Regions from separate parts of the Pseudomonas sp. GW101-3H06 genome, predicted to be linked through region 2. Evidence: riboswitches for the same ligand, from Rfam matches in the RefSeq annotation. Region 2 holds a riboswitch; the other holds the start of a gene.
What was found. A riboswitch is a leader RNA that binds a small molecule or an ion and turns the genes downstream of it on or off. The one in region 2 is predicted to bind cobalamin.

Region 1: another riboswitch for cobalamin. It lies ahead of cobW (cobalamin biosynthesis protein CobW); the one in region 2 lies ahead of cobO (cob(I)yrinic acid a,c-diamide adenosyltransferase).

What each region holds. Positions count from the first base shown of each region.
Region 1 is NZ_JBWKZO010000001.1:3,546,986-3,562,180, reverse strand. It holds gene cobM (precorrin-4 C(11)-methyltransferase) at 1-676, opposite strand, end outside; gene AC07ZE_RS16205 (cobalamin biosynthesis protein) at 758-1,171, opposite strand; gene AC07ZE_RS16200 (CbtA family protein) at 1,168-1,872, opposite strand; gene AC07ZE_RS16195 (CbtB domain-containing protein) at 1,884-2,078, opposite strand; cobalamin riboswitch at 2,199-2,424, opposite strand; cobalamin riboswitch at 2,601-2,812, shown strand; gene cobW (cobalamin biosynthesis protein CobW) at 2,912-3,976, shown strand; gene cobN (cobaltochelatase subunit CobN) at 3,980-7,822, shown strand; gene AC07ZE_RS16180 (magnesium chelatase ATPase subunit I) at 7,890-8,903, shown strand; gene AC07ZE_RS16175 (vWA domain-containing protein) at 9,023-9,568, shown strand; gene AC07ZE_RS16170 (MFS transporter) at 9,724-11,268, opposite strand; gene AC07ZE_RS16165 (LysR family transcriptional regulator) at 11,372-12,238, shown strand; gene AC07ZE_RS16160 (TerC family protein) at 12,622-14,181, shown strand; gene AC07ZE_RS16155 (transporter substrate-binding protein) at 14,537-15,195, shown strand, end outside.
Region 2 is NZ_JBWKZO010000001.1:4,730,343-4,745,537, forward strand. It holds gene cobD (threonine-phosphate decarboxylase CobD) at 1-967, opposite strand, end outside; gene cbiB (adenosylcobinamide-phosphate synthase CbiB) at 960-1,868, opposite strand; gene bluB (5,6-dimethylbenzimidazole synthase) at 1,865-2,515, opposite strand; gene AC07ZE_RS21590 (cobyrinic acid a,c-diamide synthase CobB) at 2,512-3,894, opposite strand; gene cobO (cob(I)yrinic acid a,c-diamide adenosyltransferase) at 3,891-4,502, opposite strand; cobalamin riboswitch at 4,584-4,813, opposite strand; gene AC07ZE_RS21600 (hypothetical protein) at 4,966-5,550, shown strand; gene AC07ZE_RS21605 (PQQ-dependent sugar dehydrogenase) at 5,618-6,931, shown strand; gene AC07ZE_RS21610 (O-methyltransferase) at 6,993-7,646, opposite strand; gene AC07ZE_RS21615 (C40 family peptidase) at 7,665-8,201, opposite strand; gene AC07ZE_RS21620 (C40 family peptidase) at 8,366-9,010, opposite strand; gene hda (DnaA regulatory inactivator Hda) at 9,235-9,939, opposite strand; partial or broken gene AC07ZE_RS21630 (AI-2E family transporter) at 10,140-11,210, opposite strand; gene AC07ZE_RS21635 (DUF2066 domain-containing protein) at 11,247-12,305, opposite strand; gene purM (phosphoribosylformylglycinamidine cyclo-ligase) at 12,690-13,748, shown strand; gene purN (phosphoribosylglycinamide formyltransferase) at 13,748-14,398, shown strand; gene AC07ZE_RS21650 (DUF3108 domain-containing protein) at 14,407-15,120, shown strand.

The DNA.
Region 1 (15,195 bases), 1.2 Mb from region 2:
CTCGCCCCACCAGAATCAACGCCGTGCGCCGAAACCCCTTGGCGGCAACCTTCCCGGCAATATTCCCGAGCGTCCCCACCACCCAATCCTGATCCGGCCAGGTCGCCCGGTGTATGACCGCTATCGGGCAATCCGCGCCGTAATGCGGCAACAACTCGGCAAGGATCTTCTCCAGATGATTGACCCCCAAGTGGATCGCCATGGTCGCCCCATGCTGTGCCAGGCTGCCCAGTTCTTCGCCCACCGGCATGGCGGTTTTGTCGGCATAGCGGGTCAGGATCACGCTTTGTGATACGTCCGGCAACGTCAGCTCTGCGCCCAGTAACGCTGCGCAAGCCGCCGTCGCGGTGACGCCGGGGATGATTTCAAAGGGAATGTCGAACTCACGCAAGTGGCGAATCTGTTCGCCGATGGCGCCATACAGGCTCGGATCGCCAGAATGTACCCGGGCTACGTCCTGACCGTTGTTATGGGCGGTCCTGATCAGGTCGATGATCTGTTCCAGGTGCAATTCGGCGCTGTTGATCACCCTCTGCGCGTGATGACCTTCAAGCACGGCGGTGGGTACCAGCGAGCCGGCATAGATGATGACCGGGCAACTGCGAATCAGCCGCTGGCCTTTGACGGTGATGAGTTCCGGATCACCGGGACCTGCGCCTATGAAGTAGACGGTCATCGTCGGCTCCTGTGAAAAAAGGGGATCGGCAAAGCTTCAGATGAAGATTGCTCATGATTGAAGGCGCGATTATCGGGGATTTTAGGCAGCGCCGGCCAATGCCAGCGTGGCCTGGGCATATTTTTGTCGCGGAATCAGCAGTTTTGCCGGTGCATTGGCCAGTTGTTCGGCCATGGCCAGGGCGGCACTTTCCGCCACGCCATAGCAACCGGTGCGCTCGAAGGCGATCTGCGAATGGTGGCTGAGTTGCAGTTGATAAGCCGCCAGCTGTTCGCTGCTGAAATACATCACCTGCAAGCCAAGTTGCTCGGCCAGTTCGATCAGTGCTGGCTCGTCGCGCTTCAAGTCGATGCTGGCCAGGGCCTTGATCTGATGAAGTTCGATCTGGTTGGCCTGCAGCGCCTGATCGAGCAGCGCACGCAGCGTACTGACGGGGCAGCCGCGCTGGCAGCCCAGGCCGACCACCAGGGTCGGCGCAGCGCCGGTATCAATCATGCGTGGTATTGGCCATCGCTTTTGCGGCGGAACAGCCAGGCGCTGATCAGGCCCAGGGCCAGCCAGAACGCGACGTTGGTCAGTTGCGAAGCGATTTTGAACTGAGTCTCCAGTGCTTGCGGGGCGAGCATCGAGTGCACATCCGGTTGCGGTGCGCCAATCACATGGGGCACGGCAAGGATCGCCACGCCGAGGGCTTTCATCAGCCAGTGGCGGCTGAACGCGATCAGGGCGATGCCGACAGCTGTGGAGGCGGCGGTGAGGATCCACCATAGCTGCCGTTGTGCCAGATCGGCGGCCGCCGTGCCCGGCAATTCAGGCGGCAGGCCGAGGGTCGGCGCCAGCACGAAGGTGGCGTAACCTGCCAGCCCCCAGAGCAGGCCCTGGGACGTTTTGGTCGGCGCGCGCAGGGTGTAGAGACCGGCGAGCATCAGGGCGAAACCGACCGCCACCACCAGATTGCCACCTGTGGTCGACAGCACGCGCTGCCAGCCGTCCTCCGGCTCCCAGGCTTCGCCGTCGTGAGTGTGGGCGGTGACGCCAGCAGCGTGTTCATGCACTTCAACGGCCGCGGGTTCGGATTTTTCGTAAGTCTCGGCCTGCAAAATCAGCGGGGAAACCCAAAGGCTTTGCAGCAGCGTCAGCAACAGGGCGGCCAGCAACCCGGTGAAACCTGCGGTTTGCGCAATACGCTTGATCATGTCTGCAGGTCTCAATGGCACGGGAATGCGGCGCTGTGACGGGTATCGTGAGCGGCGTTGTGGACCGCTTCGATGTGCGAGAAACCGGCGAAATACACAAGGCTGGCGCCGAGGATCGACGCGAGTACGGCGGCGGTCAGGCGTTGGCTCAGGGTTGTGGTGCTACTGGCGGTGGTGCTGTGGTCGGTGCTGCTGATGATCGACATGGCATTTCCCTCTGTTCTGTCAGCGGGGAATCAAAAGCGCATGCAAGATCCCGCGCACGAGCGAGCGCAGGGATTCGAACAGCGCCCGCCCACCGCGGGTTTGTCATTCAGTGATGTTTGGGTCACTTTGTGTTGCGGGCCGGTCTCCGGGCTCACGAGGGGCGCAGGCTTTCGCCTTGACCTGCAAGCATCACCTTCCCATGCCTCATCGGCACAGTGGATCTGACGCTTCGCTCGTTTACCGTTGCGGGGGCAGCACCGGACTGACATGGCTTTAGAGTAAAGCACATGATTCACCGGTTTCCCGTTTCACCCTGTGAAGGGCACCCGTAACAAGACGTGTAGGAGAGCATGGGCAAGGGTGGGGCGTCAATTGGCAGAGGTTCTCATCTTGAAACCGAGGTGAATTCTTCGCGAGCAGGCTCGCTCCAACAGGTGACCGCATTCCAATGTGGGAGCAAGTCTGCTGACGAAGGCGCCGGTGCGGGTGTTACAAGACATTGACCCGCCCTCCTACCATGCGTAGCCTTGCGCTTTCGAGGTTCTTCGGCGTTTGCCGAAGCTAAGAAGGGAACGCGGTCGATGCCGCGGCTGCCCCCGCAACTGTGAACGGTGATGTTCGCTGCCACGCCACTGCACGCTCATGTCCTGAGCCCGCGGGAAGGCGCAGCGAACGCCAGTCCAATGATTGGCACACCGTCAGCCAGGAGACCTGCCTCGATACAGATTCTCACTACAACCGGGCGGGGTGATCCGGTGGCGAACGCTTCCGGCACGCCTGCGCGTTGCCGGTTCTCGTCCCGTATGCCCGCCACCTTGCCAAAGGGCATCCGATGAAAACACTGGCCAAACTCCCCGTCACCATCGTTACCGGCTTCCTCGGCTCGGGCAAAACCACTTTGCTGCGGCACATGCTCGACAATGCCCAGGGCCGCCGCATCGCGGTGATCGTCAACGAGTTCGGCGAGCTGGGCATCGACGGCGAAATCCTCAAGCAATGTTCGATCGGTTGCACCGAAGAAGAAGCGGTTGGCCGGGTCTATGAACTGGCCAACGGTTGCCTGTGCTGCACCGTCCAGGAAGAGTTCTTCCCGGTGATGCGCGAACTGGTTGCCCGTCGCGGCGATCTCGATCACATCCTCATCGAAACGTCGGGTCTGGCCCTGCCTAAACCGCTGGTCCAGGCTTTCCAGTGGCCGGAAATCCGCAGCGCCTGCACCGTTGACGCAGTGATTACCGTGGTCGACAGCCCGGCGGTGGCCGCCGGGACTTTTGCCGCGTTCCCCGATCAGGTCGACGCCCAGCGCAAACTCGACCCGAACCTGGACCACGAATCGCCATTGCACGAACTGTTCGCCGACCAGTTGTCCAGCGCCGACCTGGTGATCCTCAACAAGGCCGACCTGATCAACCCCGAAGACCTGGCCCGCGTGCGCCTGGAAGTTGCCGAGGAACTGCCGCCGGCGGTGAAAGTCATCGAAGCCAGCAACGGTCGTCTGCCGCTGGACGTGCTGATCGGTCTCGGTGCAGGTTCCGAAGAGCACATTGACAGCCGTCACAGCCATCACGACCACCATCATGAAGGCGAAGAAGACGATCATGATCACGATGCTTTCGATTCCATTTCCATCGAATTGCCACAGGCTGACGAAAGCCTGCTGATGGATGCGCTGACCCAACTGGTGGTCCGGCACGGCATCCTGCGGGTCAAGGGCTTCGCTGCGATCCCGAACAAACCGATGCGCCTGCTCATCCAGGGCGTGGGCACCCGTTTCGACAAGCACTTCGACCGTCAGTGGGGCGCTGAAGAAACGCGTATCACCCGGCTGGTGCTGATCGGCCAGGCGTTGGACGCTGCATTGCTCGAAGCGCAATTGCGCGCCGCGCTAAGCGTGTAAGCCATGCACCTGCTCAGGACCCAGCCCGGCGGATTCGTCTCGGATGACAACATTGCCGACCTTGGACAAACCCCCGCCGAGCTGGTGATCCTGTGCAGCGGCGACTCCAGCCTGGCGCTGCTCGCCGAGGCCGCGCAGCAGTTGCCCGAGGATTACCCGAGCGTGCGTCTGGCCAATCCGATGCAGGTACAGAATCACGCCTCGGTCGATCTTTACGTCGATGAAGTACTGCGCCATGCCAAAGTTATTCTGATCTCGCTGCACGGCGGCATCGCCTATTGGCGTTACGGCATCGAGCGTCTGGTGGAGTTGTCGCAAAATGGTGTGCAACTGATTCTGGTCCCGGGCGATGACCGTCCGGACCCGGAACTCAGCGACCTGAGTACCGTGCCGCCTGAAGACCGCGACCGGCTCTGGCACTTCCTGCGCCAGGGTGGCATGGCCAATGCCCTGGACTTGTTTCGCTGTCTGGGCAATCGCTGGCTGGGTCGCGATTACCCATGGTCCGAGCCGCAAACCTTGCCGCGCACGGCGATTTACCACCCGCAAACAAGCCCCGCGACGCTGCAGGATTGGCAAGCTGACTGGCAGGCCGATCTGCCCGTAGCGGCGGTGCTGTTCTATCGCTCGCACCTGCAAGCGGCGAACACCGCTTTCATCGATGTGTTCTGCCAGCGTTTGCAAGCGGCGGGGCTGAACCCGCTGCCGATTGCACTGGCCAGTTTGAAAGAGCCCGGTTGCCTCTCGGTGGTCGAGGACTGGCTGGATGAAGTCGAGGCGGGGGTGATTCTCAACACCACTGGTTTCGCGCAATCGAGCCCCGAAGCGCCGCACCTGCGACCGTTTCGCCGCAACATCCCAGTGATTCAGGCCATTTGTGCCCAGGACAACGAGCCGGGCTGGCGCGCCAGCGAGCAGGGCCTCGGACCCCGGGATCTGGCGATGCACATCGCGCTGCCGGAACTGGACGGACGCATCATCAGCCGACCGATCAGTTTCAAGGATCTGGCCTGGCGCAGTGAGCGCAGTCAGTCCGACGTGGTCTGCTATCGGCCACAACCCGAGCGCATGGACTTTGTCGCCGAACTGGCGCGGCGCTGGATCGATCTGGCGCGTCTGCCTAATGCGGAAAAACGCGTGGCGCTGATCCTCGCCAATTACCCGACCCGAGATGGACGTATCGGCAATGGTGTGGGCCTGGATACCCCGGCTGCGGCGTTGAATATCCTGCGAGCGCTTCATCAAGAAGGTTATCCGCTGCCGGCCGAATTGCCGGACAGTGGTACTGCGCTGATCCAGCAATTGCTCGGCGGCGTCAGCAACGATCTGGAAACAATCGACCAACGTCCGTGCCAGCAAAGTCTGGCCATGGACGAATACCTGACAATGTTCAACGCACTGCCTGAAGTCAATCGCCTGGCGGTGCAAGAGCGTTGGGGGGCGCCGGAAAGCGACCCTATGTGCCGGGACGATCGAATGATGATCGCCGGGTTGCGTTTCGGCCTGACCTTCGTCGGTATTCAACCGGCGCGGGGTTATCAGGTCGATCCGAGTGCGGTGTATCACGACCCGGACCTGGTGCCGCCCCACGGCTATCTCGCGTTCTATTTCTGGTTGCGCAACACCTACGGCGCCCATGGCGTGATCCACGTCGGCAAGCACGGCAACCTCGAATGGTTGCCGGGCAAAGGCGTCGGCCTTTCGCAAAGCTGCTGGCCGGACGCGCTGCTCGGGCCGTTGCCGAACATCTATCCATTCATCGTCAACGATCCGGGCGAGGGCGCCCAGGCCAAGCGCCGCACCCAGGCGGTGATCATTGACCACTTGATGCCGCCGCTGACCCGCGCCGAAACCTACGGACCGCTGCGCAACCTGGAGCTGCTGGCCGACGAGTATTACGAAGCACAACTGCTCGACCCGCGCCGCGCCCGTGAGTTGCAACGGGACATCCTGCAACTGGTGCGCGAGACTCACATCGACCGTGAACTGCAGCTTGAAGAGCAGCTGGACAGCGACGCCGATGCGGCGATCTGGCTGCCGCGGCTGGACACTTACCTGTGCGACTTGAAAGAGTCGCAGATCCGCGATGGATTGCACGTTTTCGGCGAATCACCGGCCGGGCGTCTGCGCATTGACACCTTGCTTGCGCTGCTGCGTATTCCCCGGGGCGATGGGCGCGGGGCGCAATCGAGTCTGTTGCGGGCGTTGGCCAAGGCCTTTGAACTTGGGTTCGATCCGTTGGACTGTGCGTTGGCCGAGCCTTGGAGTGGACCGCGTCCAGTGGGATTGCTGACGCTCAACAATGAAGTCTGGCGTACGGCAGGCGATACCCGCGAACGTCTCGAGCTGTTCGCCACAAAATTGATCTCGCAGGTGGTGAATGCCCCCTGTGGGAGCCAGCCGGCTGGCGATCGAGTATCAGCCACATTGATGTCGACTGACACTCCATCGCCAGCAGGCTGGCACCCACAGGAAGCGGGTTGGTCTGAGGTGCAAGCCATCCTCGACAACCTGCGCGAAGTGGTCGCACCACGTCTGGACGCCTGCGGCCCGGCAGAAATGCGCGGTTTGCTCGATGCCCTCAGCGGTCGTTTCGTGCCCGCCGGCCCCAGCGGCGCACCGAGTCGCGGGCGCCTGGATGTGCTGCCGACCGGACGTAATTTTTACTCGGTAGATGTGCGCAACCTGCCGACCACTACCGCATGGCGCATCGGTTTCCAATCGGCCAACCTGATTCTTGAGCGCCACTTGCAAGACCACGGCGATCATTTGCGCCAGCTCGGTCTGTCGGTATGGGGCACCGCTACCATGCGCACCGGCGGCGATGACATCGCCCAGGCCATGGCGCTGATGGGGGTGCGTCCTGTCTGGGCCACTGGCAGTCAGCGGGTCGATGACTTCGAGATTCTGCCGTTGAGCCTGCTTGATCGGCCACGGGTGGATGTGACGTTGCGCGTGTCCGGTTTCTTTCGCGACGCCTTCGCCAACCTCATCCGCTTGTTCGACGCCGCGGTGCAGGCCGTCGCCGCGCTGGATGAGCCGGACGATCTCAACCCCTTGGCGGCCAAAGTGCGCGCCGAACATGAAGCGTTATTGCAAGCGGGCCTTGATGAAGATGCCGCGCGGCGTCAGGCCGGCTGGCGTATTTTTGGGGCCAAACCCGGTGCCTATGGGGCCGGGGTGCAGGGCGCCATCGATGGTCGCCTGTGGCAGAGCCGCGAGGATCTGGCCGAGGTGTATTTGAACTGGGGCGCTTATGCCTACGGCGGTTCAGACGAAGGCACAGCGGCCCGAGATCAGTTCGCCCAGCGTCTGAGCCAGGTGCAAGCGGTGCTGCAAAACCAGGACAACCGTGAGCACGACCTGCTCGACTCCAATGACTATTACCAGTTCCAGGGCGGCATGCTGGCCGCCGTGGAAAGCCTCAGTGGCGAAGTGGCGGCCAGTTATCACGGTGATCACAGTCAACCGGACCTGCCGAAGATCCGCACGCTGAAGGAAGAACTGAACCGAGTTATCCGCTCACGGGCGGCCAATCCGAAGTGGCTGGAGGGCGTCAAGCGTCACGGCTATAAAGGCGCATTCGAAATGGCGGCGACGGTCGATAACCTGTTTGCCTTCGACGCCACCACCCGATTGATCGACGATCATCAGTATGCGTTGCTGGCCGATGCCTATCTGCTCGACCCAGGCACCCGGGATTTCGTGCGCGAACACAACCCCCATGCCTTGCGCGATATGACCGAGCGCATGCTCGAAGCACAGCAGCGGGGGATGTGGAAGGAACCGGGTGAGTATCGCGAGGCCCTGGAAAACTTGTTGTTGGATATAGAAGAAGACAGTTAAAACACCGCATCCCCTTGTGGGAGATAAAGGTGGCTGTGAAATTACCGACCATGAACGAGTATTGAAGATGACCGACACCCCGCATTTCCCCCTCTCTGCCGTGGTCGGCGCCGATGACTTGAAACTCGCGCTGTACCTGACCGCCATCGACCCGAAGATCGGCGGCGTGCTGATCGAAGGCCCCCGCGGCATGGCCAAATCGACCCTGGCCCGAGGCCTGGCGGACCTGCTCGCCAGCGGTCAGTTCGTCACCTTGCCGCTGGGTGCCACTGAAGAGCGCCTGGTCGGTACCCTCGACTTGGATGCTGCCCTGAGCGAAGGGCGCGCACAATTTTCCCCCGGCGTGTTGGCCAAGGCTGATGGCGGCGTACTTTACGTCGATGAAGTCAATCTGCTGCCCGATCACCTGGTCGATCTGCTGCTCGACGTCGCCGCCAGCGGCACCAATCTGGTCGAGCGCGACGGTCTCTCCCACCGGCATTCGGCGAAGTTCGTGCTGATCGGCACCATGAACCCGGAGGAGGGTGAGTTGCGCCCGCAACTGCTCGATCGCTTTGGTTTGAACGTTGCCCTCAGCGGTCATACCGCACCCACCGAGCGCGGCCAGATCATCCGTCGACGACTGGATTTCGATAACGATCCCCAAGGTTTTTGTGCCGAGTGGGAAAGCCGGCAGCAAGCCTTGCGCGCGCGTTGCCAGCAGGCGCGTAGCGCATTGACGAAGATTCCCCTCGACGATGCAGCGCTGGAGCAGATTACCGAGCGCTGCTTTGCCGCTGGTGTCGATGGCCTGCGCGCCGACCTGGTCTGGCTGCGTGCGGCGCGCGCGCACGCCGCGTGGCGTGGGGCGAGTGCCATTGCCGAGGAAGATATCGACGCCGTCGCCGAGTTTGCCTTGCGCCATCGCCGTCGCGAGCACACGCCTGCGGCATCACAACCCAACCAGTCTCCATCCAGCCACGATCGATCAAGGCAAAGGGCCAACCCGAGCGAAGGGCAGGGGCAATGGGGTGAAATGCCCGCCCAGGCACTGGCGACGGGTGCCCGACGTGAAGTGCCGAGCTGGCCAAAAAAGCCCTAGGCATTCGCCCTCGATTTGATGCGGGGGCGAATGCCAGACCCCGCGCCGGACGACTGGACAACGGCAAGCAGGGTAAGCGTCACGCTGCTCGAAGCGGTTCGGTCAATTGGCCCGGCACATTGCTCAACGGCCGGCCTCGTCAGCATTCCGATCTGGTTTTTCAACTGCGAACCCGCTCGCCCCATGAGCTGTGGCTGGTGATCGTCGATGCGTCGGCTTCGACCCGTCGTCATCAAGCGCTAAGTGATGCAAAGGGGCTGCTGGCGCAACTGTTCGACGACGCCTACCGCCAACGCGCGCGCCTGGCGTTGCTGACAGCCAGTGGTTCGTTGCCGAAGTGGCAGGTGCAAGGTTTGAAAGCCTCCAGCGGTTTACGCCACTGGCTCGATGGGCTTGGCGCGGGTGGCGGCACGCCGTTGCTGGCGGCGTTGGGGGAGGCGGGGCACTGGCTGGCTGCGCGGCAGAAGCGTTTTCCGGCGGAGCAGCAGCGGTTGCTGTTGGTGACTGATGGTCGGTTGAAGGACTGGCCGGCATTGCCCGCACTCGATTGTCCGGGGCTGGTAATCGACATTGAACGTGGACCGATTCGCCTTGGGCGTAGCAGGGTACTGGCGACGCAACTGCAGTCCGAATATCGGCATATCGATGAGCTGATACCAGGCTGAGTTCTTTGTTGCCTGTGCAGGCCTAATCGCCAGCAGGCTGACTCTCACAGTGATTCGGGTGAGACACAGCATTCATAAACGCCGTTTTCCCCTGTGGGAGCCAGCCTGCTGACGAAGAGGGCTGCACATTCAAAGATGAAAGCGCCAGGTACGCGTCATTCAGGTACCAGCACTGTCCGGGGCGCAGGGATCGGATTGCGCATCAGCGTGCCGACCACCAGCGCGGCCAGTAATCCTGCCAGTCCAGCGACCCACAGCAACAGGCTGAAGCCGCCGACAAACGCCAGGTGCGCCAGCGGCTCGACCACCGACCGTGCGGCTTGTGGCAACAGGCTCATGGCCGCCGGCATGTCACCGGCCACCACCCGTGAGGCGACGCCCTGAGTGTGTTCCAGCCACTGCCCGCCCTGTGCCGACAGGTTGTCGTGCAGCAACTGTTCGCTATGGCCCGACAGCAAGGCGCCATAGACCCCGATTGCCAGCATCACTGCACTGAAACGCATGGTGGTGCTCATGCCCGACGCCATGCCGGTGCGCTCCCGGGGTACGCAAGCCATGATATTTTTCTGCGTGTCGCCATTGAGCAACCCGGCACCGGCACCGGTCACGGCAATCGCCAGGGCGAAGGGCAGGTAGCCGCCGCTGTTGACCGCCCAGGCGCTGAGCAGGTTGCCGCAACCCACCAGCGTCAGCCCGAGCGCCATCATGTTTGCCGGGTGAACACGTCCCGCCAGCCGTGCGCCGATGCGCGGGAAGATCAACATGGTCACGGCAAACGGCAGCATGCCCAGTCCAGCGGAAATGGCAGTAAAGCCCAGGCCGTTCTGCAAGTAGAACGGCAGCATGGTCATCATTACCTGGGCACACGCGGCGTAGGAGAACATGCCGAGCAAGGCGCCGATGAAGCGCGGGTACCTGAACAGTTGCAAGTCGATCATCGGTCGCTGTTGCACGCGTTCGATCACCACGAACAAGCCCAGCAACAGGGCACCGCCCACCAGGCGTGCATAGGTCACGGGGTTATTCCACCCGATCCGGTTGGCTTCGATCAGCCCCCAGATCAGGCACAACAGACTGGCACTGAAGGCGAGGCTGCCCCAAGGGTCGAGGCGGGCGGCCTGGGCATCGCGGGATTCCGGCACTGCGCGCCAGACCATGTACATGAGGAGCAGGCCGACCGGCAGGTTGAGGTAGAAAATCCAGCGCCAGCCGACGAATTCAGTGATCAACCCGCCCAAGGTCGGCGCCGCCGTCATGGCCACGCCCATGCAACCGCCCCAGAACGCCCAGGCCTTGGCCCGTTCCACTTCATCGTGGAAGGTGTGGCCGATGGAGGCCAGCGCAGAGGTCAGCAGCAGCGCGGCACCGACGCCCTTGATCGCTCGTGCGATATCCAGAAACAGTGCGCTCGGCGCCGCACCGCAACCCAGCGAGGCCAGGATGAAGATAGCCAGCCCCCACATCAGGGTTTTCTGCCGGCCAAAGCGGTCGGCCAGGCTGCCGGCGGGCAGCAGCAAGGCGGCAAAGGCCAGCATGTAGGCACTGACCACCCATTCGATATCAGCGAAATTCGCCTTTAGATCCCGAGCGATGCTGGGCAAGGTAACGGCGACGATATTAGTGTCCAGCACAATCAGCGAACACACGGCTGAGGCGGTGAGCAATGTCAGACGCGGGCTTACCTTGGGTTTGACGGACATGGCAGACGTTCTCTACTGTGAGGTGATGTGCAGCTTATCGCTGGCTGGCAGTCTATTTGTTAGGCGCGCATCATCACTTCATTACCTTTGAGCTAACGCACCGATGGACATCCGCCACTTCCGCTACTTCCTCGCCGTCGCCCGGCAGCGCAACTTCACCCGTGCCGCCGAGCAATTGGGCATTGCGCCGCCGACCTTGACCCGGCAGATCCAGGACATGGAAGCGGAACTGGGCGCGCGCCTGTTTCTGCGCCAGGCGCGGGATGTCAGCCTGACCGAGGCCGGCGCGGCGCTGGTGATCGAGGCCGAGGCCACGGTGCGCCAGTTCGAGTCGGCCCAACGCAACGCCCAACGCGCCGGTCGTGGCGATATCGGCCACATCGAACTGGGTTATGTGGCCTCGGCGGTGTATTCCGGGGCGCTGCAAAAGCAGGTTCAGGCATTTGCCGGCCAATACCCGGATGTCAGCCTCAACGTTCGGGAAAGCCCCATGGCCAGCCTGCCGAATATGATCCTTGAGGGGCGCTTCGATTTGGGTTACATCCGCTGCCCGCTGGCGTTGCCCGAGGGGATCGAGAGTGTTCGTTTGACTGATGAAGGTTTTGTTCTGGCGCTGCCGGCGGACTCGTGGCTAAACCGCTTGCCGGAGATCAATTCGGCACACCTGCAAAATGAAAACTTCATCCTCCCGGAGCAAGTCGTCGGTACGTTGCAGGTCGCCAGTCAAGGTGGTTTCGTGCCGAAACTGGGGGCGCAGCCGGGTGGCTTGGTGGCGGTGATTGCCCTGGTGTCCCTGGGCCAGGGCGTGGCGGTGGTGCCGGAGTCGGTGGTCGGGCATGTCAGTTTGCCGAATGTGGTTTATCGGCAGATCAAGGATTGCAATGTGACGTCTTGGCTGGCGTTGATTCATCGGCGGTTTGAGAAGTCTGCGGCGGTGAACAGGTACATCGAGCGTGTGAAAAAAGGCTAGGAGCAAAAGCTTCGCGAGCAAGCCTGCTCCCACAGTGGGTCTGTGTCGTTCACAAATCCTGTGGGAGCGAGCCTGCTCGCGAAGACGACCTTCAGAGCAACCGGGTTTTGGATTTGCTACAGATCTTGAAATGATTTCCGGCTGTAGGAATTGTCACTATCACCTGTACGATTCAAGGACTTTTTCCTTTCAGGACTTGCATGAACACCCTCACGGAGCCCCCCAGTAATCCTTCCTCCTCGCGCCAACGCGCGATCTCGACGCATGTGAAATACCCGGTCTTCAGGCCTCCGATTACCCCCGACATTGCAGCTCCACGGCCCCTGCGCCGCGCCTTGCCGTGCCCGGCATTCTGAATTCACTGAAGAGATCGAGACATTTTTATGGAATGGTTAGCCGACCCCACCGCATGGCTGGGCTTGTTGACGCTGATTGTGCTGGAGCTGGTGCTCGGCATCGACAACCTGGTGTTTATCGCCATCCTCGCGGACAAGTTGCCGCCGGAGCAGCGCGACCGTGCGCGCTTGATCGGTTTGTCCCTGGCGTTGTTGATGCGCCTGGGCCTGCTGGCCAGTATTTCCTGGCTGGTGACCCTGACCCAGCCACTGTTCGAGGTGTTCGACAAGAGCTTCTCCGGGCGTGACCTGATCATGCTGTTCGGCGGTGTGTTCCTGTTGTTCAAAGCCACCATGGAGCTGCATGAGCGCCTTGAAGGCCATGTTGGCCAGCGTTCATCCAGCACGACCTACGCACTGTTCTGGCCGATCGTGGCGCAGATCGTGGTGCTGGATGCGGTGTTCTCCCTCGACGCGGTGATTACTGCGGTGGGCATGGTCGATGAGCTGGCGGTGATGATGATCGCGGTGATCATTTCCATCGGCCTGATGATCGTCGCCAGCAAGCCGCTGACCCGTTTCGTCAACGCGCACCCGACAGTGATCATGCTGTGCCTGGGCTTCCTGATGATGATCGGCTTTGCGCTGACCGCCGAAGGTCTGGGCTTCCACATTCCGAAGGGCTATCTGTATGCGGCCATCGGTTTCTCGATCCTGATCGAGGTGTTCAACCAGATCGCCCGGGCACGGCGCAAGCGCTCGATGCAGGGCCTGCGACCGATGCGCGAACGCACTGCCCATGCGGTGATGCGTTTGCTCGGCGGACGCAAGCTTGCAGTGGAAGAGGTGGGTGAAGAGATTGCCGACATGCTGGACGACGGCGAGACACAGAGCGAGGAACTCTTCGATCGTCGTGAGCGGGTGATGATCAGTGGTGTGCTGCAACTGGCCGAGCGACCGATCCGCACCCTGATGACTGTGCGTGCCGACGTCGATCACATTGATCTGGCCGATAATGCCGAGGCGATTCGCATGCGGTTGATGCATTCGTCGTATTCGCGTCTGCCGTTGATTCGCGACGGTGCGGTGGATGAACCGTTGGGCTTCGTGCACAAGAAGGAGCTACTGAAGGAGTTCCTGGCCGGCAATCAACCCGACCTTGCACACCTGGCACGCCAGACCATCAATTTGCTGGACAGCTATTCGATCCTCAATGCCCTGGAGCAGATGCGCAAGGCGTCGACCCACATCGCGTTCGTGGTCAATGAATTCGGCGATTTCGTTGGCGTGTTGACCATGACCGACATTCTCGAATCGATTGCCGGCGAGCTGCCGGACGCCAGCGAAATCGAAGGGCCGGACGTGGTCGAGGAGAAGGGCGGGTTCCTGGTCAGCGGCGCCTTGAACCTGGCGCGGGTGCGTCAGCGCACCGGGTTTGCAGCAGAACCGACCGAGGACTATCAGACCCTGGCCGGGCTGGTAGTGAGCTTGCTGGATCGCTTGCCGATCAAAGGTGACAGCCATGAGTGGGAAGGATGGCGGGTGACGGTGATGTCGGTGCAAGAGCGACGGGTCACGCGGGTATTCCTGGCGCGTATTGGCGAGTGATGTGTCGTCTGGCGTGACGCCCCCAGGCTATTCAGGCTGCGCTTTCACGAGGTGCCCGACAGGAAACGGGTCAACCTCGTGCTCACCGTTATCCCCGGGCGAAACCTTCGATTGAGTAGCCCCCTCGCACCAAATGTGAACCTGCTACCCGCTGAAAGTAGCCAATGGTAGCGCTCTCGTGGCCGTGCCTTGCGTAGCACCGTCTGGTGTTTTTTTCGCATCCCTCTGATTCATAACACTTTCCAATATGCACAAGACGCCACTCTTTTCCTGTGGCACACTTTCTGCTGTCTATTCCGCTGTTACATACTAGGTTCCGGTATAGCGGAATAAACATCATCCTGGAGTGCTTGCCATGCGTCGACCTTCCTTGTTCAAAACGTGTGTTTTTTTATTTGCAGCCTCTGCTGCTGCCATGGGCGTGGCCCAGGCGGCGGACAGTAAGCTCGATAGCGTCCTGGCCCGCGGCAAACTGATTGTGGGCACCGGCAGTACCAATGCGCCGTGGCACTTCCAAGGGGCGGATGGCAAGTTGCAGGGCTTCGATATCGATATCGCGCGCATGGTGGCCAAGGGGCTGTTCAACGATCCGAGCAAGGTCGAGTTTGTGGTGCAATCGTCCGATGCACGGATTCCCAACCTGCTGACCGACAAGGTCGACATGAGCTGCCAATTCATCACCGTGACCGCCAGCCGTGCCCAGCAGGTAGCGTTCACCCTGCCGTACTACCGCGAAGGCGTCGGTTTGCTGTTGCCGGCCAACAGCAAGTACAAGGAAATCGACGACATGCAGGCCGCGGGTGACAGCGTCACCGTGGCAGTGCTGCAAAACGTGTATGCCGAAGAACTGGTGCATCAGGCGTTGCCCAAGGCCAAGGTCGATCAGTACGACAGCGTGGATCTGATGTATCAGGCGGTGAACTCGGGACGCGCCGACGCGGCGGCCACCGATCAGTCGTCGGTCAAATACCTGATGGTGCAGAACGCAGGGCGCTATCGCAGCCCGGCCTACGC
Region 2 (15,195 bases):
CGAATGCAGCGGCGAGGCGTGCCCAATCGGCCTCTTCGGCCGGCAAGCCAAAACGCAGGCTGCTGTTTAGTGTGAACAATCGCAGCAGAATGCCACGTCGGGCCATGAACTCATGGAGTTCTTCGGCACGTTCGGTGATCAGCCATTGGAACAAGGCGCAACCGCCCTGGGGTTTGAAGCCGTGCTGCTCAAGCAACGACGCCAACCGTTCGCTGGCCTCGTCGGCACGCACCCGTTGCTGCGTATGCCCTTCGGTATCGCGCAGGCAAGCCTGGCCCAGCACCCGGGTCGGGCCGCTTACCGCCCAGGGTCCGACCTGTTCGGCGAGCAGCTTGAGCAATTTGCGCTCGGCCAGGACAAACCCCAGACGCACCCCGGCCAGGCCAAAAAACTTGCCGAACGAACGCAGCACAATCAGCCCGACCTGATGGGCAAACGGCGCCACGCTCAGGTGCGGTGTGTTGTCCATGAACGCTTCGTCCACCACCAGCCAGCCACCGCGCTGGGCCAGTCGCGAATGCCAATCGAGCAATCGGGCGGGCGTCAGGCTCAGGCCGGTAGGATTGTTCGGGTTGACCACCACCAGCACGTCGAGGCTGTCGACAAAGAAATCGACTTCCTGCTCCAGCACTTCACGCACGATGTAACCATTACGACGCCAGGCTTCGGCATGTTCGGCGTAACACGGCGACAGCACGCCGACCTTGCCCGCCCGGCGCAATCGCGGCAACAACTGGATGGCCATCTGCGAACCGGCCACCGGCAATGCCTGCAAGGCGCCGTAGTAATCGCAGGCGGCCTGTTCCAGGCCGTCATCGGTTTCCGGCAAGCGTGCCCAGGCCCGCAGCGGAATCTGTGGCACCGGAAACGGCCAGGGCGCCAGTCCGCTGGACAGGTCAAGCCAATCGGCTTGCGCGATGCCGTATTCGAGCGCCGCCTTGCGCAAACGTCCACCGTGCTCAAGCATAAAATTCAGCCCCCACGCAGAGAATCAGCAGCCATAACCATACCCCGCGCTGGACCAATTGCCAGCCGCGGTCAATGGCGTCGGCGTCCGCCGGCAGGCCCTCGCCCAGTGGCGGACGCTCATGCAGTTCGCCGTGATAAATCGCCGGCCCACCCAACTCGACGCCCAGGGCACCAGCGCCCGCTGCCATCACCGGACCGGCATTCGGACTGTCCCAGGTCGGGCCCTGGGTACGCCAACATTTCAAGGCCAGCCGAGTCTTGCCCAGCAGCGCGTAGGTCAACGCCACCAACCGCGCAGGAATGTAATTGAGCACATCGTCGATCTTCGCCGCGGCCCAGCCGAAACGCTCGAAGCGTTCGTTGCGATAGCCCCACATCGCATCCAGGGTGTTGCTCAAACGGTAAAGCACCACGCCAGGCGCACCGGCCACGGCAAACCAGAACAAAGCGGCGAACACCGCATCGCTGCCGTTCTCCAGCACCGACTCGGTGGCGGCGCGAGCGACTGCGGTTTTGTCGAGCTCGCTGGTCTGACGGCTGACCAGATAACCCACCCGCGTGCGCGCCTCGTCCAGATCATCGCTGCGCAGAGCCCTGGCCACCGGCTCGACATGCTCACCGAGGCTGCGCATGCCCAGGGCGCAATACAGTGCGAGAATTTCGACGACCCAACCCACATAAGGCGCCCAGGAAAACGCCGTGGCCAACAGCGTCAACGGCAACACGGCGATCACCCACGCGGTCACGCCATGGCTGCGCCAGCCGCGGCCACCACCGTTGAAACGTTGCTCGATGCGCTCGGCAAAACGGCCGAACGCCACCAGCGGATGCCAGCGTTTGGGTTCGCCCAGCAGCGCATCCAGCGCCACGGCGGCGACACTCAACAACGCCACACTCATGGACGCACTCCCCAATAATTTTCGTATAACAATTCACTGAGCGGACGCGCTTGCGCCCAGCCCTCCAGCACCAGCATCGGTGCCGGATAAAATTCCTTGACCGGTCCCAGGCACAAAATGGCCAACGGCTTGGCGCCGGACGGCAGCCCCAGCAGATCCGCCAGCGCTTGCGGTTCGAACAGCGAGACCCAGCCCATGCCCAACCCTTCGGCGCGGGACGCCAGCCACAGGTTCTGGATCGCGCAGGACAACGAGGCCAGGTCCATTTCCGGCAAAGTGCGCCGACCGAAGATATGCCGCTCGCGATCATCCATCAGCGCCGCGACCAGCACCTCGGCGCAATCATTGATGCCTTCAACCTTGAGCTGCATGAATTCGTCGGTGCGCTCACCCAGGGCTTCGGCGGTGCGGATGCGTTCTTCTTCCACCAACACCTGGATCTTGCCGCGCAAGACGCGGTCGCTGATGCGAATGAAACGCCAGGGCTGCATCAAGCCGACACTCGGCGCCTGGTGCGCGGCTTCGAGCAGGCGCCGCAAGAGCTCGGGCTCGACGGTGCCGCCACTGAAGTGGCGCATGTCGCGACGTTCGGCGAGGGCGCGATAGACCGCTTCGCGCTCGGCCGGACTGAATGCGTTGTCAGTCATGGCCTCTTCGCGAGCAGGCTCGCTCCCACAGGATTCAGGTGATCTTGGGTGGGAGCGAGCCTGCTCGCGAAGGCACCCGCTCGGTCAGGTGCAAACAGCGAAGCAATCGCCGTCGGATTGGACGGAAAATAAAAATGCACATACGAAGCCGTCATCCGCCCCTGACGATAAACTGCCTCCGCCCCACGCCCGCCATTAGGACTCATGCCCCGGGCTATCGGTGTCAGTTCGGTGGTAGTCAGCGAATGATGATAGGTGTGGCCGCGCAGCGAACCTTCCGGCAGTTCAACCGCCTGCAACGCCAACGCGGCGAGACGCTTTTGCATCACCGCATCACCGGCCAGCAATCCCACCAGTTCAGCGCGAGTGCCTTCGACATCGGTCAGCGAATCGAGCAGATAAAGCATGCCGCCACATTCGGCCAGTAACGGTTTGCCCGCTGCGTGGTGCGCACGGATTGCGCTGAGCATCGACGTGTTTTGTGCCAGGGCCACATGGTGCAATTCAGGGTAGCCACCCGGTAGATACAGGCTGTCTGCCTGCGGCAAATCCGTATCGCGGATCGGCGAGAAGAACCGCAGCTCGGCGCCCATCGCCCGCAGCAAATCAAGGCTGGCGCCGTAGGTGAAGGCGAACGCTTCGTCCCGGGCCACGGCAATGCGCACGCCGGCCAGCAATGGCTCGGCGGCGATCACATCCGGCGCGGCGAATTCAACCGCCGGCGGCAGCGCAACCTCGCAACTGCTGGCCAAGGCATCGGCTGCCGCATCGAGACGCACATCGAGGTCGTTCAACTCGCTGGCCTGGACGAGGCCGAGGTGTCGGCTCGGCAATTCGATCCCGGTTTCCCGGGACAGCGCGCCGTACCAGCGCAGGCCTTCGGTCAAGCTACCTTCGAGCAGTTGTGCATGACGCAAGGTGCCGACACGATTGGCCAGGACCCCGGCGAACGGCAAGTCCGGCTGATAGCGCGCCAACCCCAGTGCCAGTGCGCCAAAGGTCTGGGCCATGGCGGTGCCGTCGATCACGCCCAGCACCGGTACACCGAAGTGCCGTGCCAGATCAGCGCTGGACGGTGTGCCGTCGAACAGCCCCATCACGCCTTCGATCAGGATCAGGTCGGCGTCGCCTGCGGCTTCCCACAATAAGCGGCGACTTTCCTGCTCGCCGACCATCCACATGTCCAGTTGATACACCGGCGCACCGCTGGCGCGCTCGAGAATCATCGGGTCGAGAAAGTCGGGGCCACATTTGAACACGCGGACCTTGCGCCCCTGATTGCGATGCAATCGAGCCAGCGCGGCGGTGACCGTGGTCTTGCCTTGACCGGAGGCCGGCGCGGCAATCAGGACCGCGGGGCAACGACGGGGTTGATTCACAGCTCGACGCCTTTTTGCGCTTTGATCCCAGCCTGGAACGCGTGCTTGATCATGCCCATCTCGGTGACGGTGTCGGCCAGTTCGATCATCTCCGGTTTGGCGCCACGACCGGTGACCACCACATGCTGCATCGGCGGCCGTGCCTGCAAATCGCTGAGCACCTGATCGAGATCGAGGTAGCCGTGTTTGAGCGCGATGTTCAGTTCATCCAGCACCACCAGGCCTATGGATGGATCGCGCAGCAATTGCTGCGACACCGCCCAGGCCGCTTCAGCAGCGGCGATATCACGCTGACGGTCCTGGGTTTCCCAGGTAAAGCCCTCGCCCATCACATGAAAGCGCACCTGCTCGGGGAAGCGCCGGAAGAACAACTCCTCGCCCGTGCTGTTGCGCCCCTTGATGAACTGCACAACGCCGCACTGCATGCCGTGGCCCAGCGACCGGGCGAGCATGCCGAACGCCGAACTGCTCTTGCCTTTGCCGTTGCCGGTCAGCACCAGCAACAGACCGCATTCATTCGGGGAATTGGCGATGCGTTCATCGATCACGGCTTTCTTGCGCAGCATGCGCGCCAGATGACGTTCGTCACGATCAGGGGTATCAGTCATGGGGAGCTCTCCGTTGAGGCTGGATAACGGCGGGCAGGCACAAAAATAGACGGCAAGAAGCCTGGCATCGCCCACCGTGATGCCGCTTGGATGGATCAGGCCGGTCTCCGGGCTCATGAGCGGCGTTGGCCTGACTGCGCGCCTTCCCATGTCTTTTGACACAGTGGCTCAAGACGCAGCTTTCACTCATTTACCGTTGCGGGGGCAGCGCCGGAATTGCAGACCTTCGTGCTTTGAAGTGACCACTCACCGGCTTCCCTGTTTCACTCTGTCGACCCAAGCCACAGAGCACCTGAAACAAGCCGCGAAGGTTAGAGGGTTGGGGGTGGAGCGTCAATTGAAGACGGGCCGTATCAGTGAATAACAGCCACCCATCCACAATTTGACGCCAATCTTGTGCCACACTCTCAGCAGTGATATCAAAGAGCCACAACCCCACAACACAATAAAAAGGGTGAGCCCCATGCAAGGCATGATCATCAGCAATCCGAAGCTGGAATTCCTGCGACCGGTACTGGAGCGCTGGTTCGAATGTATTGACCGCTACAACGCTGTGCGTGGAGATCATGAAACACCGTACTGGCTCGACGAAAAAGCCAACCTCGGCCTGCTCTCAGCTGCGGCATGGATGGCGGAGACGGTCACGCTGCAACAAGCGCCCACCCGCAAACAGATCGAAGAAGGCGAACGCAATGGCCGCGCCGACCTGTTTATCGCCACCCCCGAAGCCCGCGCCTGGCTGCAGGCCACGCAACGCTGGCCACGGGTCAACAGCCTGAACCTGACCCAGGCCCTGCACGACATCACCAGCAACGCCAAGCAAATCAGCTACGCCAGCGACCTGAAACTCGGCTGCCTGTTCGTCGCCCCGCAAAAAGCCCAGCACGGCGCCACTCCGGAAGAACTGCAAGACATGGTCGATGACCTGCAAAAAGAGCACACCTGCGCCGTGGCCTGGTATTTCCCCTACGCCTATCGCAAGTTGCGCAACGAGGCAGGCCACTATCACCCCGGCATCGCCGTACTGCTGAAAGAGGCTCGCGGCTGAGGGTTGAACCATCCAGCGTTTAGACTTCTCTATGATTAGATCAAGGCATTCATAGGGAAGATCAGTAATGCGCACGTCTCAACTCGCTTTTGTCATCGCCCTCGCCGGAGGGCTCGCCGCCTGCGGTGAAACCTCCAGGCTGCAAGTCTCCGACGGCACCGGCCCGTCGCCCAAGCTGCCAGAACCGAACAAAACACTGATCCCGACTGTGAACATCGCGCCGGCCATCGGCTGGCCGGACGGCGCAAAACCTGTCGCGGCCGCCGGCACGCGAGTGGCCGCGTTCGCCGAAGGCCTTGATCACCCGCGCTGGCTTTACGTGCTGCCCAATGGCGATGTACTGGTCGCCGAAACCAACGCCCCGCCCAAACCCGCTGACGGCCAAGGCATTCGCGGCTGGGTCATGAAACAAGTCATGGGCCGTGCCGGGGCTGGCGTGCCGAGCCCGAACCGCATCACCCTGCTGCGAGATTCGGATCACGATGGCATTGCCGAGACCCGCACGGTTTTCCTGGAAAATCTCAACTCACCTTTCGGCATGACCCTGGTCGGCAATGATCTGTACGTAGCCGATACCGATCGCCTGCTGCGCTTTCACTATGAAAGCGGCGACACGGTGATCAAGGCGCAGCCGACCAAAGTGGTGGATTTGCCGGGCGGTCCGCTGAACCATCATTGGACCAAAAACGTCATCGCCAGCAAGGACGGGAGCAAGCTGTACGTCACGGTAGGCTCGAATAGCAACGTCGGGGAAAACGGCATGGATCAGGAGGAAGGACGCGCGGCGATCTGGGAAGTGGATCGCGCCACCGGCAACCACCGAATCTTTGCTTCGGGGATTCGCAATCCGAACGGACTGGCCTGGGAACCTACCAGCGGTGCTTTGTGGACGGCCGTCAACGAGCGGGATGAAATCGGCAGCGACCTGGTGCCCGATTACATCACCTCTGTGAAGGACGGTGGGTTCTATGGTTGGCCTTACAGTTATTACGGACAGCACGTCGATGTTCGCGTCGAGCCGCAAAAACCCGAGCTGGTGGCCAAGGCGATTTCGCCGGACTACGCAGTGGGTCCGCATACCGCGTCGCTGGGCCTGACATTTGCCGAAGGCAACAAGTTGCCGGCGCAATTCAGCGAAGGCGCCTTTATCGGCCAGCACGGCTCATGGAACCGCAAGCCGCACAGTGGCTACAAAGTGATTTTCGTGCCCTTCAGCGCCGGCAAACCGAACGGGCAGCCGGTGGATGTGCTCACGGGTTTTCTCAATGACGACGAAAAAGCCATGGGCCGGCCGGTGGGGGTGGTGATCGATCAACAAGGCGGTTTGCTGGTGGCGGATGATGTGGGCAACAAGGTGTGGCGGGTGTCCGCGACTAAATAACGTCACATAACAATGTGGGAGCGGCGGTGCGACGATTCGACTTGCTCGCTCCCACAAGGGATCAGCGTTTACGGCAGAGGGTCAGCCCATCCCCCAACGGTAACAACGATAAATCCACCCGCGAATCACCCTTCAAGGCACGATTGAGCGCCTGGATGGCGCGAGTGTCTTCACTCTCCGGATCAGCCTCAAGCACCCGGCCACTCCACAGCGTGTTATCGAACACGGCCAGACCGCCGGTGCGCAACAGACGCAACGCATGCTCCAGATAGACGGGATAGTTGGCCTTGTCAGCATCAATGAAAACAAGATCGAACTGCTCGGGCAGGTCCAGCGTACTCAGGGTTTCCAGCGCAGGCGCCAGACGCAGATCGATTCGCCCGGACAAACCGGCTTCCTGCCAGTAACGGTGCGCCGTGGCGTTGTAATCGCCGGGAATGTCACAGCAGATCAGCGAGCCATCTTGCGGCAATGCCGCTGCCATGCACAGGGCGCTGTAACCGGTGAAAGTGCCGATTTCCAAAACACGCCTGGCGCCGATGAGTTTCACCAGCAACGCGAGAAACTGCCCCTGCTCGGGCGCCACTTGCCAACGCGCCATGGGCAGTGCCTGGGTCTCGTCGCGCAAACGCTTGAGCAGCGGCGTTTCACGCAGGGACACGTCCAGCAGGTACTGATAGAGCGAATCGTCGAGATTGAGCGTGCGAGCGGTCATGACCACAACCTCCGGCGGTTACGGATTGCGCGCCAGGTGCTCCGGTTGCAGGACGCGCTTGGCGCTCAGGTAGGCTTTCTGCCAATACACCTTGGACAAGCTGTCGAGCTTGACCGTGCCACCCGTGGCAGGCGCGTGGACGAACCGGCCTTCGCCGACGTAGATGCCGGCATGGTTGACCTGGGAACTGCCATTGGTGGCGAAGAAAACCAGATCACCTGTTTGCAGCCCTTCCTTGCCCACGTTGGCCGCTTGCATGGTGATCATTTCACGGGTGGTGCGCGGCAAGGAAATCCCGGTGACATCACGGTACACGTAACCGATCAACCCGCTGCAATCGAAACCGGAATCCGGCGTATTGCCACCCCAGCGATAAGGTGTGCCCACCAGGCCCAACGCGCGGAACAGCACGTCTTGCGCTTCAGGCGAAAAGGCTTGGGAGGGACCGAAAACAATGGGCGCGCGAACCACCGGCGCTGGCGGCGGTGTGCGACTGGCGCAGGCGCTGAGCAGCGCTGCGAAAAGCATGATTGCGAGGCGGGCCGACGTCGACATAGGCAGAGCATCCTGATCTGGCTGCGGCTTTTTTCTGCAGAGACGCAGAAAAGAAAACCGCCTGCGCAGCACGCAGGCGGTTTGCCATCATTCATGGATCAGATTCTAGCGCTTATGCGGCAAACTTCAAGTAAGACTTTAAGTTCGCCTTACAAACTGTCCGCTTACTTGCGAGCCGTGACGATCGGGCTTGCCGCAGGGGCCATCGCAAGGGCGCGCTTGGCTTCGATGAAGGTTTTGCTCCAGTAGCTGTCGCCCAGGCTATCGATCCGCACACCACCGCTTTTGCGGCTGCTGGAATGAATGAACTGGTTGTCACCCAGGTAGATCCCGGCGTGACTGACGCGACCGCGACGGCCATTGGTGGCGAAGAACAGCAGGTCGCCTGGTTCAAGTTTGTTGCGAGACACCAGCGGCGCATCCACGTTGATCATTTCGCGGGTGGAGCGTGGCAGGTTCATGCCCGCCTCTTCGCGGAACAGATAACCGATGAAACCGCTGCAATCAAAACCGGCTTCAGAGGTACCACCAAAACGGTAACGGGTACCGATCAGGGACATGCCGCGTTCGAGGATACTGTCGGCCAGAACTGGCAGTTGATAAGACTTGCCGTCGGCGAAGGCTGCCAGTTCTTTTTCGGTTGCCGTCTCTTCCTGGAAAAGAGAGTCCTGATAACGAACGGAAGAGGCAGTAACAGGGTTTTGTACCTGCTGTTGTTGCGCTTGCTGCGACACCGGAGTGTGGGCGGCGCAACCGAACAACAGGGTAACGAGTGCGAGGGGCACGAGGGGTGCAAAGCGCTTTAGCATGGGCACGACCGTGGCTGATAGTTGTAAAGAAGCCGAGACTATGCCCGCTATCAAACCCATTTGCAAATTCAATCGAACTTTTTGTGACTTCTCGGTTTCTCGTTTACATCTAAGCGCTTAAGCACTATTTGATCGTTTGCGCAGACTACTGGTTGTAGGAAAGCGTGTTTTCTGGCGCCTGAAATATGCCAAAACTACTGTAGGGATTGGCTTTGCCGGGCTTGTTACCAGCCCAGCGTTTCTTTCAGGAACGGAATAGTCAGCTTGCGCTGAGCTTGAAGGGAAGCCTGATCGAGACGCTCAAGCAACTCGAACAGCGCGCTCATGCTGCGGGTACCGCGGGTCAGGATAAAATGCCCGACCTCATCGGTCAGGTGCAGGCCGCGACGGGATGCACGTAGTTGCAGGGCACGCAGTTTGTCTTCGTCGGAGAGCGGACGCATCTGGAAGATCAGCGCCAGGGTCAGACGGGATTTGAGGTCCGCCAGTTTCACCGGCAATTCACGCGGGGACGTTGACGCGGCAATCAGCAGGCGCCGACCGCTGTCACGCAGACGATTGAACAGATGGAACAGCGCCTCTTCCCAATCCGCCTTGCCGGCAACGGCCTGCAAATCATCCAGACAGACCAGTTCGTATTGTTCGAGGTTGTCGAGAATCTCGATGCCGCGATCCATCAACTCGGCCAACGGCAGATACACCGCCGGCTCGCCCATTTGCTCGAAACGCAGGCAAGCTGCCTGCAACAAATGTGTACGCCCTACCCCGTGCTTGCCCCAGAGGTAAATCAGGCTTTCGGTCCATCCGGCGTCGGCTTCGCACAGCCGCTCGACATAGCCGAGTGCAGCGGCATTGGCGCCTGGGTAGTAGTTGATGAAGGTGGCGTCGTCACGCAGACGCACACCTAGGGGCAGCTGAATCGGTTTCATGCTGACTGAACAGTTCCAAAGGAACCGTTAGTGGCCTCTGTGTAAAGTTTGCGAAGTTTATACCCGTGAGGCCGACCGCACAATGCGACAGACCACAAGCAAAATCAAAGGTTTGCGTTGGCGCGCCGATTTCATGACAGTTTCTTTGGCGCTGCAGGCAACAACCCCGCATCCATCCGGGACGCCTTTGAAGAAGCCTGAAGACCTGGCTCGTCAACCCCACCGTAAATATCAGAATCCTTATATAAATCATGCACATGACGAACCAGCACCATGATCACCGCCGCCACCGGCAACGCCAGCAGAACCCCGGTAAAACCGAACAGTTCACCACCGGCCAGGATCGCGAAGATCACTGCCACCGGGTGCAGGCCAATGCGATCTCCCACCAGCAACGGCGTGAGTACCATACCCTCCAGCGCCTGACCGACCATGAACACCGCAACGATGCCGATCATCGGGTACAGATCGCCGCCGAACTGAAACAGACCGGCAATCAATGCCGCGCCAATACCAATGACGAAACCCATGTACGGGACAATCGCCGCCAAACCGGCAATCAGACCGATCAACAGACCCAATTCCAGTCCGACCAGCATCAGGCCAGCGGCATAGATCACGCCCAAGGCCACCATCACCAGCAACTGCCCGCGCACAAACGCCCCGAGCACTTCATGACACTCACCAGCCAGTAATACTGCGCGCTCCTCGCGATCCCGGGGCAGCAGACCACGGATCTTGGCCATCATCAGGTCCCAATCCCGCAGCAAGTAGAAACTCACCACCGGTATCAGCACCAGATTCGCCAGCCAGCCGATCAACGCCAGACCGGAAGCCGTCGCCTGACTCAGCACCACCCCGACGATGTCGGTGGTCTGGCCCATATGTTCACTGATCGCAGCCTTGAGCTTGTCGAACTTCCAGAACCCCTCCGACAAACCGAACTTGGACTGCGCCCACGGCAGCGCAGTGTGCTGCAACCAATCGAGCATCTGCGGTGCCAGCTCATATAAACGAAACAACTGCTTGGCGAGCATCGGCACCAACACCAGCAACAGCGCTGTGACAATCAAGGTGAACAGCGCGAATACAGCGACCACGCCCAAGGTTCGCGACAGCCCGGCTTTTTCCATCCTGTCCACCAGTGGGTCAAACAGATAAGCCAACAGCAACGCCACCAGGAACGGCGTCAGAATCGGGTGTAACAGCCAGATAAACGCGCAGAGCAGAACCACCCCACCCAACCAGAACCAACGCCGCGTATCGGCCATGAACCACTCCATTGCTTCTATATAAAGAAAGAAAAACTACCAGCGAAATCGTAACTGCGGTGTCGGTGCCGGGGCGGGTGTTGCGACAGGGACCGAACCGTCAGCCACTGGCGCAACAGGCGCTACGGGAGCAGGAGCGGGTGCCGTTGTAACTTCTTGCAATTTCGCCAGCGACAACTGCGCCCGCAGCTGATCGGTACTGCCATTGACTCGATAGAGAATCCGGTCGCCATTGACACTTTGTGGGCGCCCGGAAAAAGGCTCCAGCAAACGCCCAAGGGTTGCATAGCGCTCAAGATTCATGCCCTGCACTTCCAGCAACTGTTGAGTCGCAGACCCTGGCCTGGCGACAAAGCGCGGTGCCAGGCGCTCATTGACCGCCAGCATCACCGCGTCCGCCAAAGCGGCTTGATCAGCCCCTTGGACAGTGCCCGCCTCTTTCTGATCCCCCAGCCACAAACGCCATTTGGCTTGCCACTGCCCACCCTCTTCGCGGGCATGCACTGCCAGCAAGGCGTCGGCATTGTACCGTTCCGATGCGTTGCGCAGCGGCGCCGGATCAGCACTTTCCAGATTGGGCGCGGTGGCGACAATCTGTTCATTCAGATCCGCCAGGGGCAAGCGCAACGGCAAACCACGGTGCTGCGCCGCGCGGCGCAGCGGTGCGGCACTGGCCTGACCATCCCCCACCAGGCTTGAACCGTCGCTGTAGTCGTTCAGCCACCAACCGAGGATGGAGGGCCGATTGGCGCCCCACATGGCCAACCCGGCACGGCGCATGGCCTGTTCAGTGGTGCCCGGATCGAAATCGACTTTCAAGACTTCCGGTGGCCCGGCGTCATAACCGAACTGACTGATGATTTGCTGCGGGTCCTTGCGGATCGCTGCCAGCCCAGGACTTTGCGCTGCCTTGGGGTCGCCGGTCAGACGCAAGACAAGGGTATCGAGCGCGCGTTGAGTCGCCTGGTCCCGCTCCTGCGGTGACTGGCCGCTGACGGGTTCGCGAACCTGGTAAAGGCCTTTGACGGTTTCGGCATGACTGACCAGGCTGAGCAGTGACAAACAGCCCACAAACAAGAATTTGCAAAAACGCATGGAAGATTCCTGAAGACAAGAGCAGCTGGAACAGGCCGCATGAACATGATCGAGCAAGGCTGTGACCATCGCCTGGCGCAAAACATTCACACGCCCCGGGTAAGTTTTCGCACTGTCATAACGATAGACGGTAAATGCCGATACCCTTCCCAAGCCTGAAGGATGCCACCATCACGCTGTAAAGATGGTTTTTTTATGCCGATATGCCCCTGCCGTCGGCCTGAGGATGGCCGCTGCCCTTCAAGCCTGATAAAATCGCGCGCCTTCGCAGACCGGCAACAGCCGGGCACTCTCGAAATTCGCGTGAGGCAATCGCCCTCGTCGATTTCGGCGCCCCCGCTGAACTCGGTCGTTACCCAGAAATCCCCCCTAAAGGCCTGGATCATGAGCAAGCAACCCTCCCTGAGCTACAAGGACGCCGGTGTAGACATCGACGCCGGTGAAGCATTGGTCGAACGCATCAAGAGCGTCGCCAAGCGCACTGCGCGCCCGGAAGTCATGGGCGGCCTGGGCGGTTTTGGCGCCCTCTGCGAAATCCCGGCCGGCTACAAGCAGCCCGTGCTGGTTTCCGGCACTGACGGCGTCGGCACCAAACTGCGCCTGGCACTGAACCTGAACAAGCACGACAGCATCGGCATCGACCTGGTTGCCATGTGCGTCAACGACCTCGTTGTATGCGGCGCCGAGCCGCTGTTCTTCCTTGACTACTACGCCACCGGCAAACTGAACGTCGACACCGCCGCTCAGGTCGTGACCGGCATCGGCGCAGGCTGCGAGCTGTCCGGCTGCTCCCTGGTCGGCGGCGAAACCGCTGAGATGCCTGGCATGTACGAAGGCGAAGACTACGACCTGGCCGGCTTCTGTGTCGGCGTCGTGGAAAAATCCGAAATCATCGACGGCTCCAAAGTCGCTGCCGGCGACGCCCTGCTCGCCCTGCCATCGTCCGGCCCGCACTCCAACGGTTACTCGCTGATCCGCAAGATCATCGAAGTCTCCGGTGCCGACATCGAAAACACCCAGCTCGACGGCAAACCGCTGACCGACCTGCTGATGGCCCCGACCCGTATCTACGTCAAGCCGCTGCTCAAGCTGATCAAGGAAACCGGCGCCGTCAAGGCCATGGCCCACATCACCGGTGGCGGCCTGCTGGACAACATTCCGCGCGTGCTGCCAAAAGGCGCACAAGCCGTGCTTGACGTGGCGAGCTGGACCCGTCCGGCCGTGTTCGACTGGCTGCAAGAGAAAGGCAACGTCGACGAGAACGAAATGCACCGCGTGCTGAACTGCGGCGTGGGCATGGTCATCTGCGTGGCTCAAGAACACGTTGAAACCGCCCTGAACGTTCTGCGCCAAGCCGGCGAGCAGCCTTGGGTCATCGGTCAGATCTCCACCGCTGCCGAAGGCGCAGCCCAGGTTGAACTGAAGAACCTTAAGGCTCACTGATGCCTAAGACCTGTGATGTCGTGGTGCTGCTGTCCGGCACCGGCAGTAACTTGCAGGCCTTGATCGACAGCACGCGGACCGGCGACAGCCCGGTCCGCATCGCTGCGGTGATTTCCAACCGTGCCGACGCCTTCGGCCTGCAACGCGCCAGGGAGGCGAGCATCGCTACCCGCACCCTGGATCACAAGGCTTTCGACGGCCGCGAGGCCTTCGATGCCGCGCTGATCGAACTGATCGACGCCTTCAACCCCAAACTCGTGGTACTGGCCGGTTTCATGCGCATTCTCAGCGCGGACTTCGTGCGCCATTACCAGGGTCGCCTGCTCAACATCCACCCTTCGCTGCTGCCCAAATACAAAGGGTTACACACTCATCAGCGCGCGCTGGAGGCTGGCGACGCCGAGCACGGCTGCTCCGTGCACTTCGTCACCGAGGAACTCGATGGCGGACCACTGGTCGTACAGGCAGTAATACCGGTAGAGTTGCACGACTCGCCGCAGAGTCTGGCGCAGCGGGTCCATGCTCAGGAACACCTGATCTACCCGATGGCCGTTCGCTGGTTTGCCGAGGGCCGGTTATCACTTGGCGATCAAGGTGCTTTACTGGATGGACAGTTACTCGCGGCCAGCGGCCACTTGATTCGAACCTAGGAGATTTTATGCGTCGTGCCCTGCTCTTCGCTTGCGCTCTGTTCGCCTTGCCCTTCGCACAGGCTGCAGACCTTCAACCTTTCTCCGCCAGCTACACCGCCGACTGGAAGCAGCTGCCCATGAGCGGCACCGCCGAGCGCAGCCTGACCAAGGAAGCCAACGGCGTCTGGAGGCTCAGCTTCAAGGCTTCGATGATGATCGCCAGCCTGTCCGAAGAAAGCACCTTGACCGTCGACAAGGACACCCTGCTGCCGCAGTCCTACCACTTTGAAAGAGGTGGCCTGGGCAAAGCGAAAAAGGCTGACCTGGATTTCGACTGGGCCGCCAAAAAAGTCACCGGCACCGACCGCGGTGACCCTGTCAACATTCCGCTCAACCGCGGCATGGTCGACAAATCCACCTATCAGCTGGCACTGCAACATGACGTGGCCGCCGGCAAGAAAAGCATGAGCTATCAAGTGGTAGACGATGGCGAAGTCGACACCTATGACTTCCGCGTGCTGGGTTCGGAAAAGGTCGACACAAAAGCCGGCCAGATCGAAGCGATCAAGGTCGAGCGCGTGCGTGACCCGACACAAAGCAAGCGCATCACCGTGCTCTGGTTCGCCAAGGATTGGGACTACCTGCTGGTCCGCCTGCAACAGGTTGAAACCGACGGCAAGGAGTACAACATCATGCTCCTGGACGGCAAGGTCAACGGCAAGACTGTCAAAGGCAGTTGAGCTACCGGCACGACGAAGCCCCGCAATCGCGGGGCTTTTTTTTCGCCTGGCATTCGGCAAAGAAAGCGGAACGCG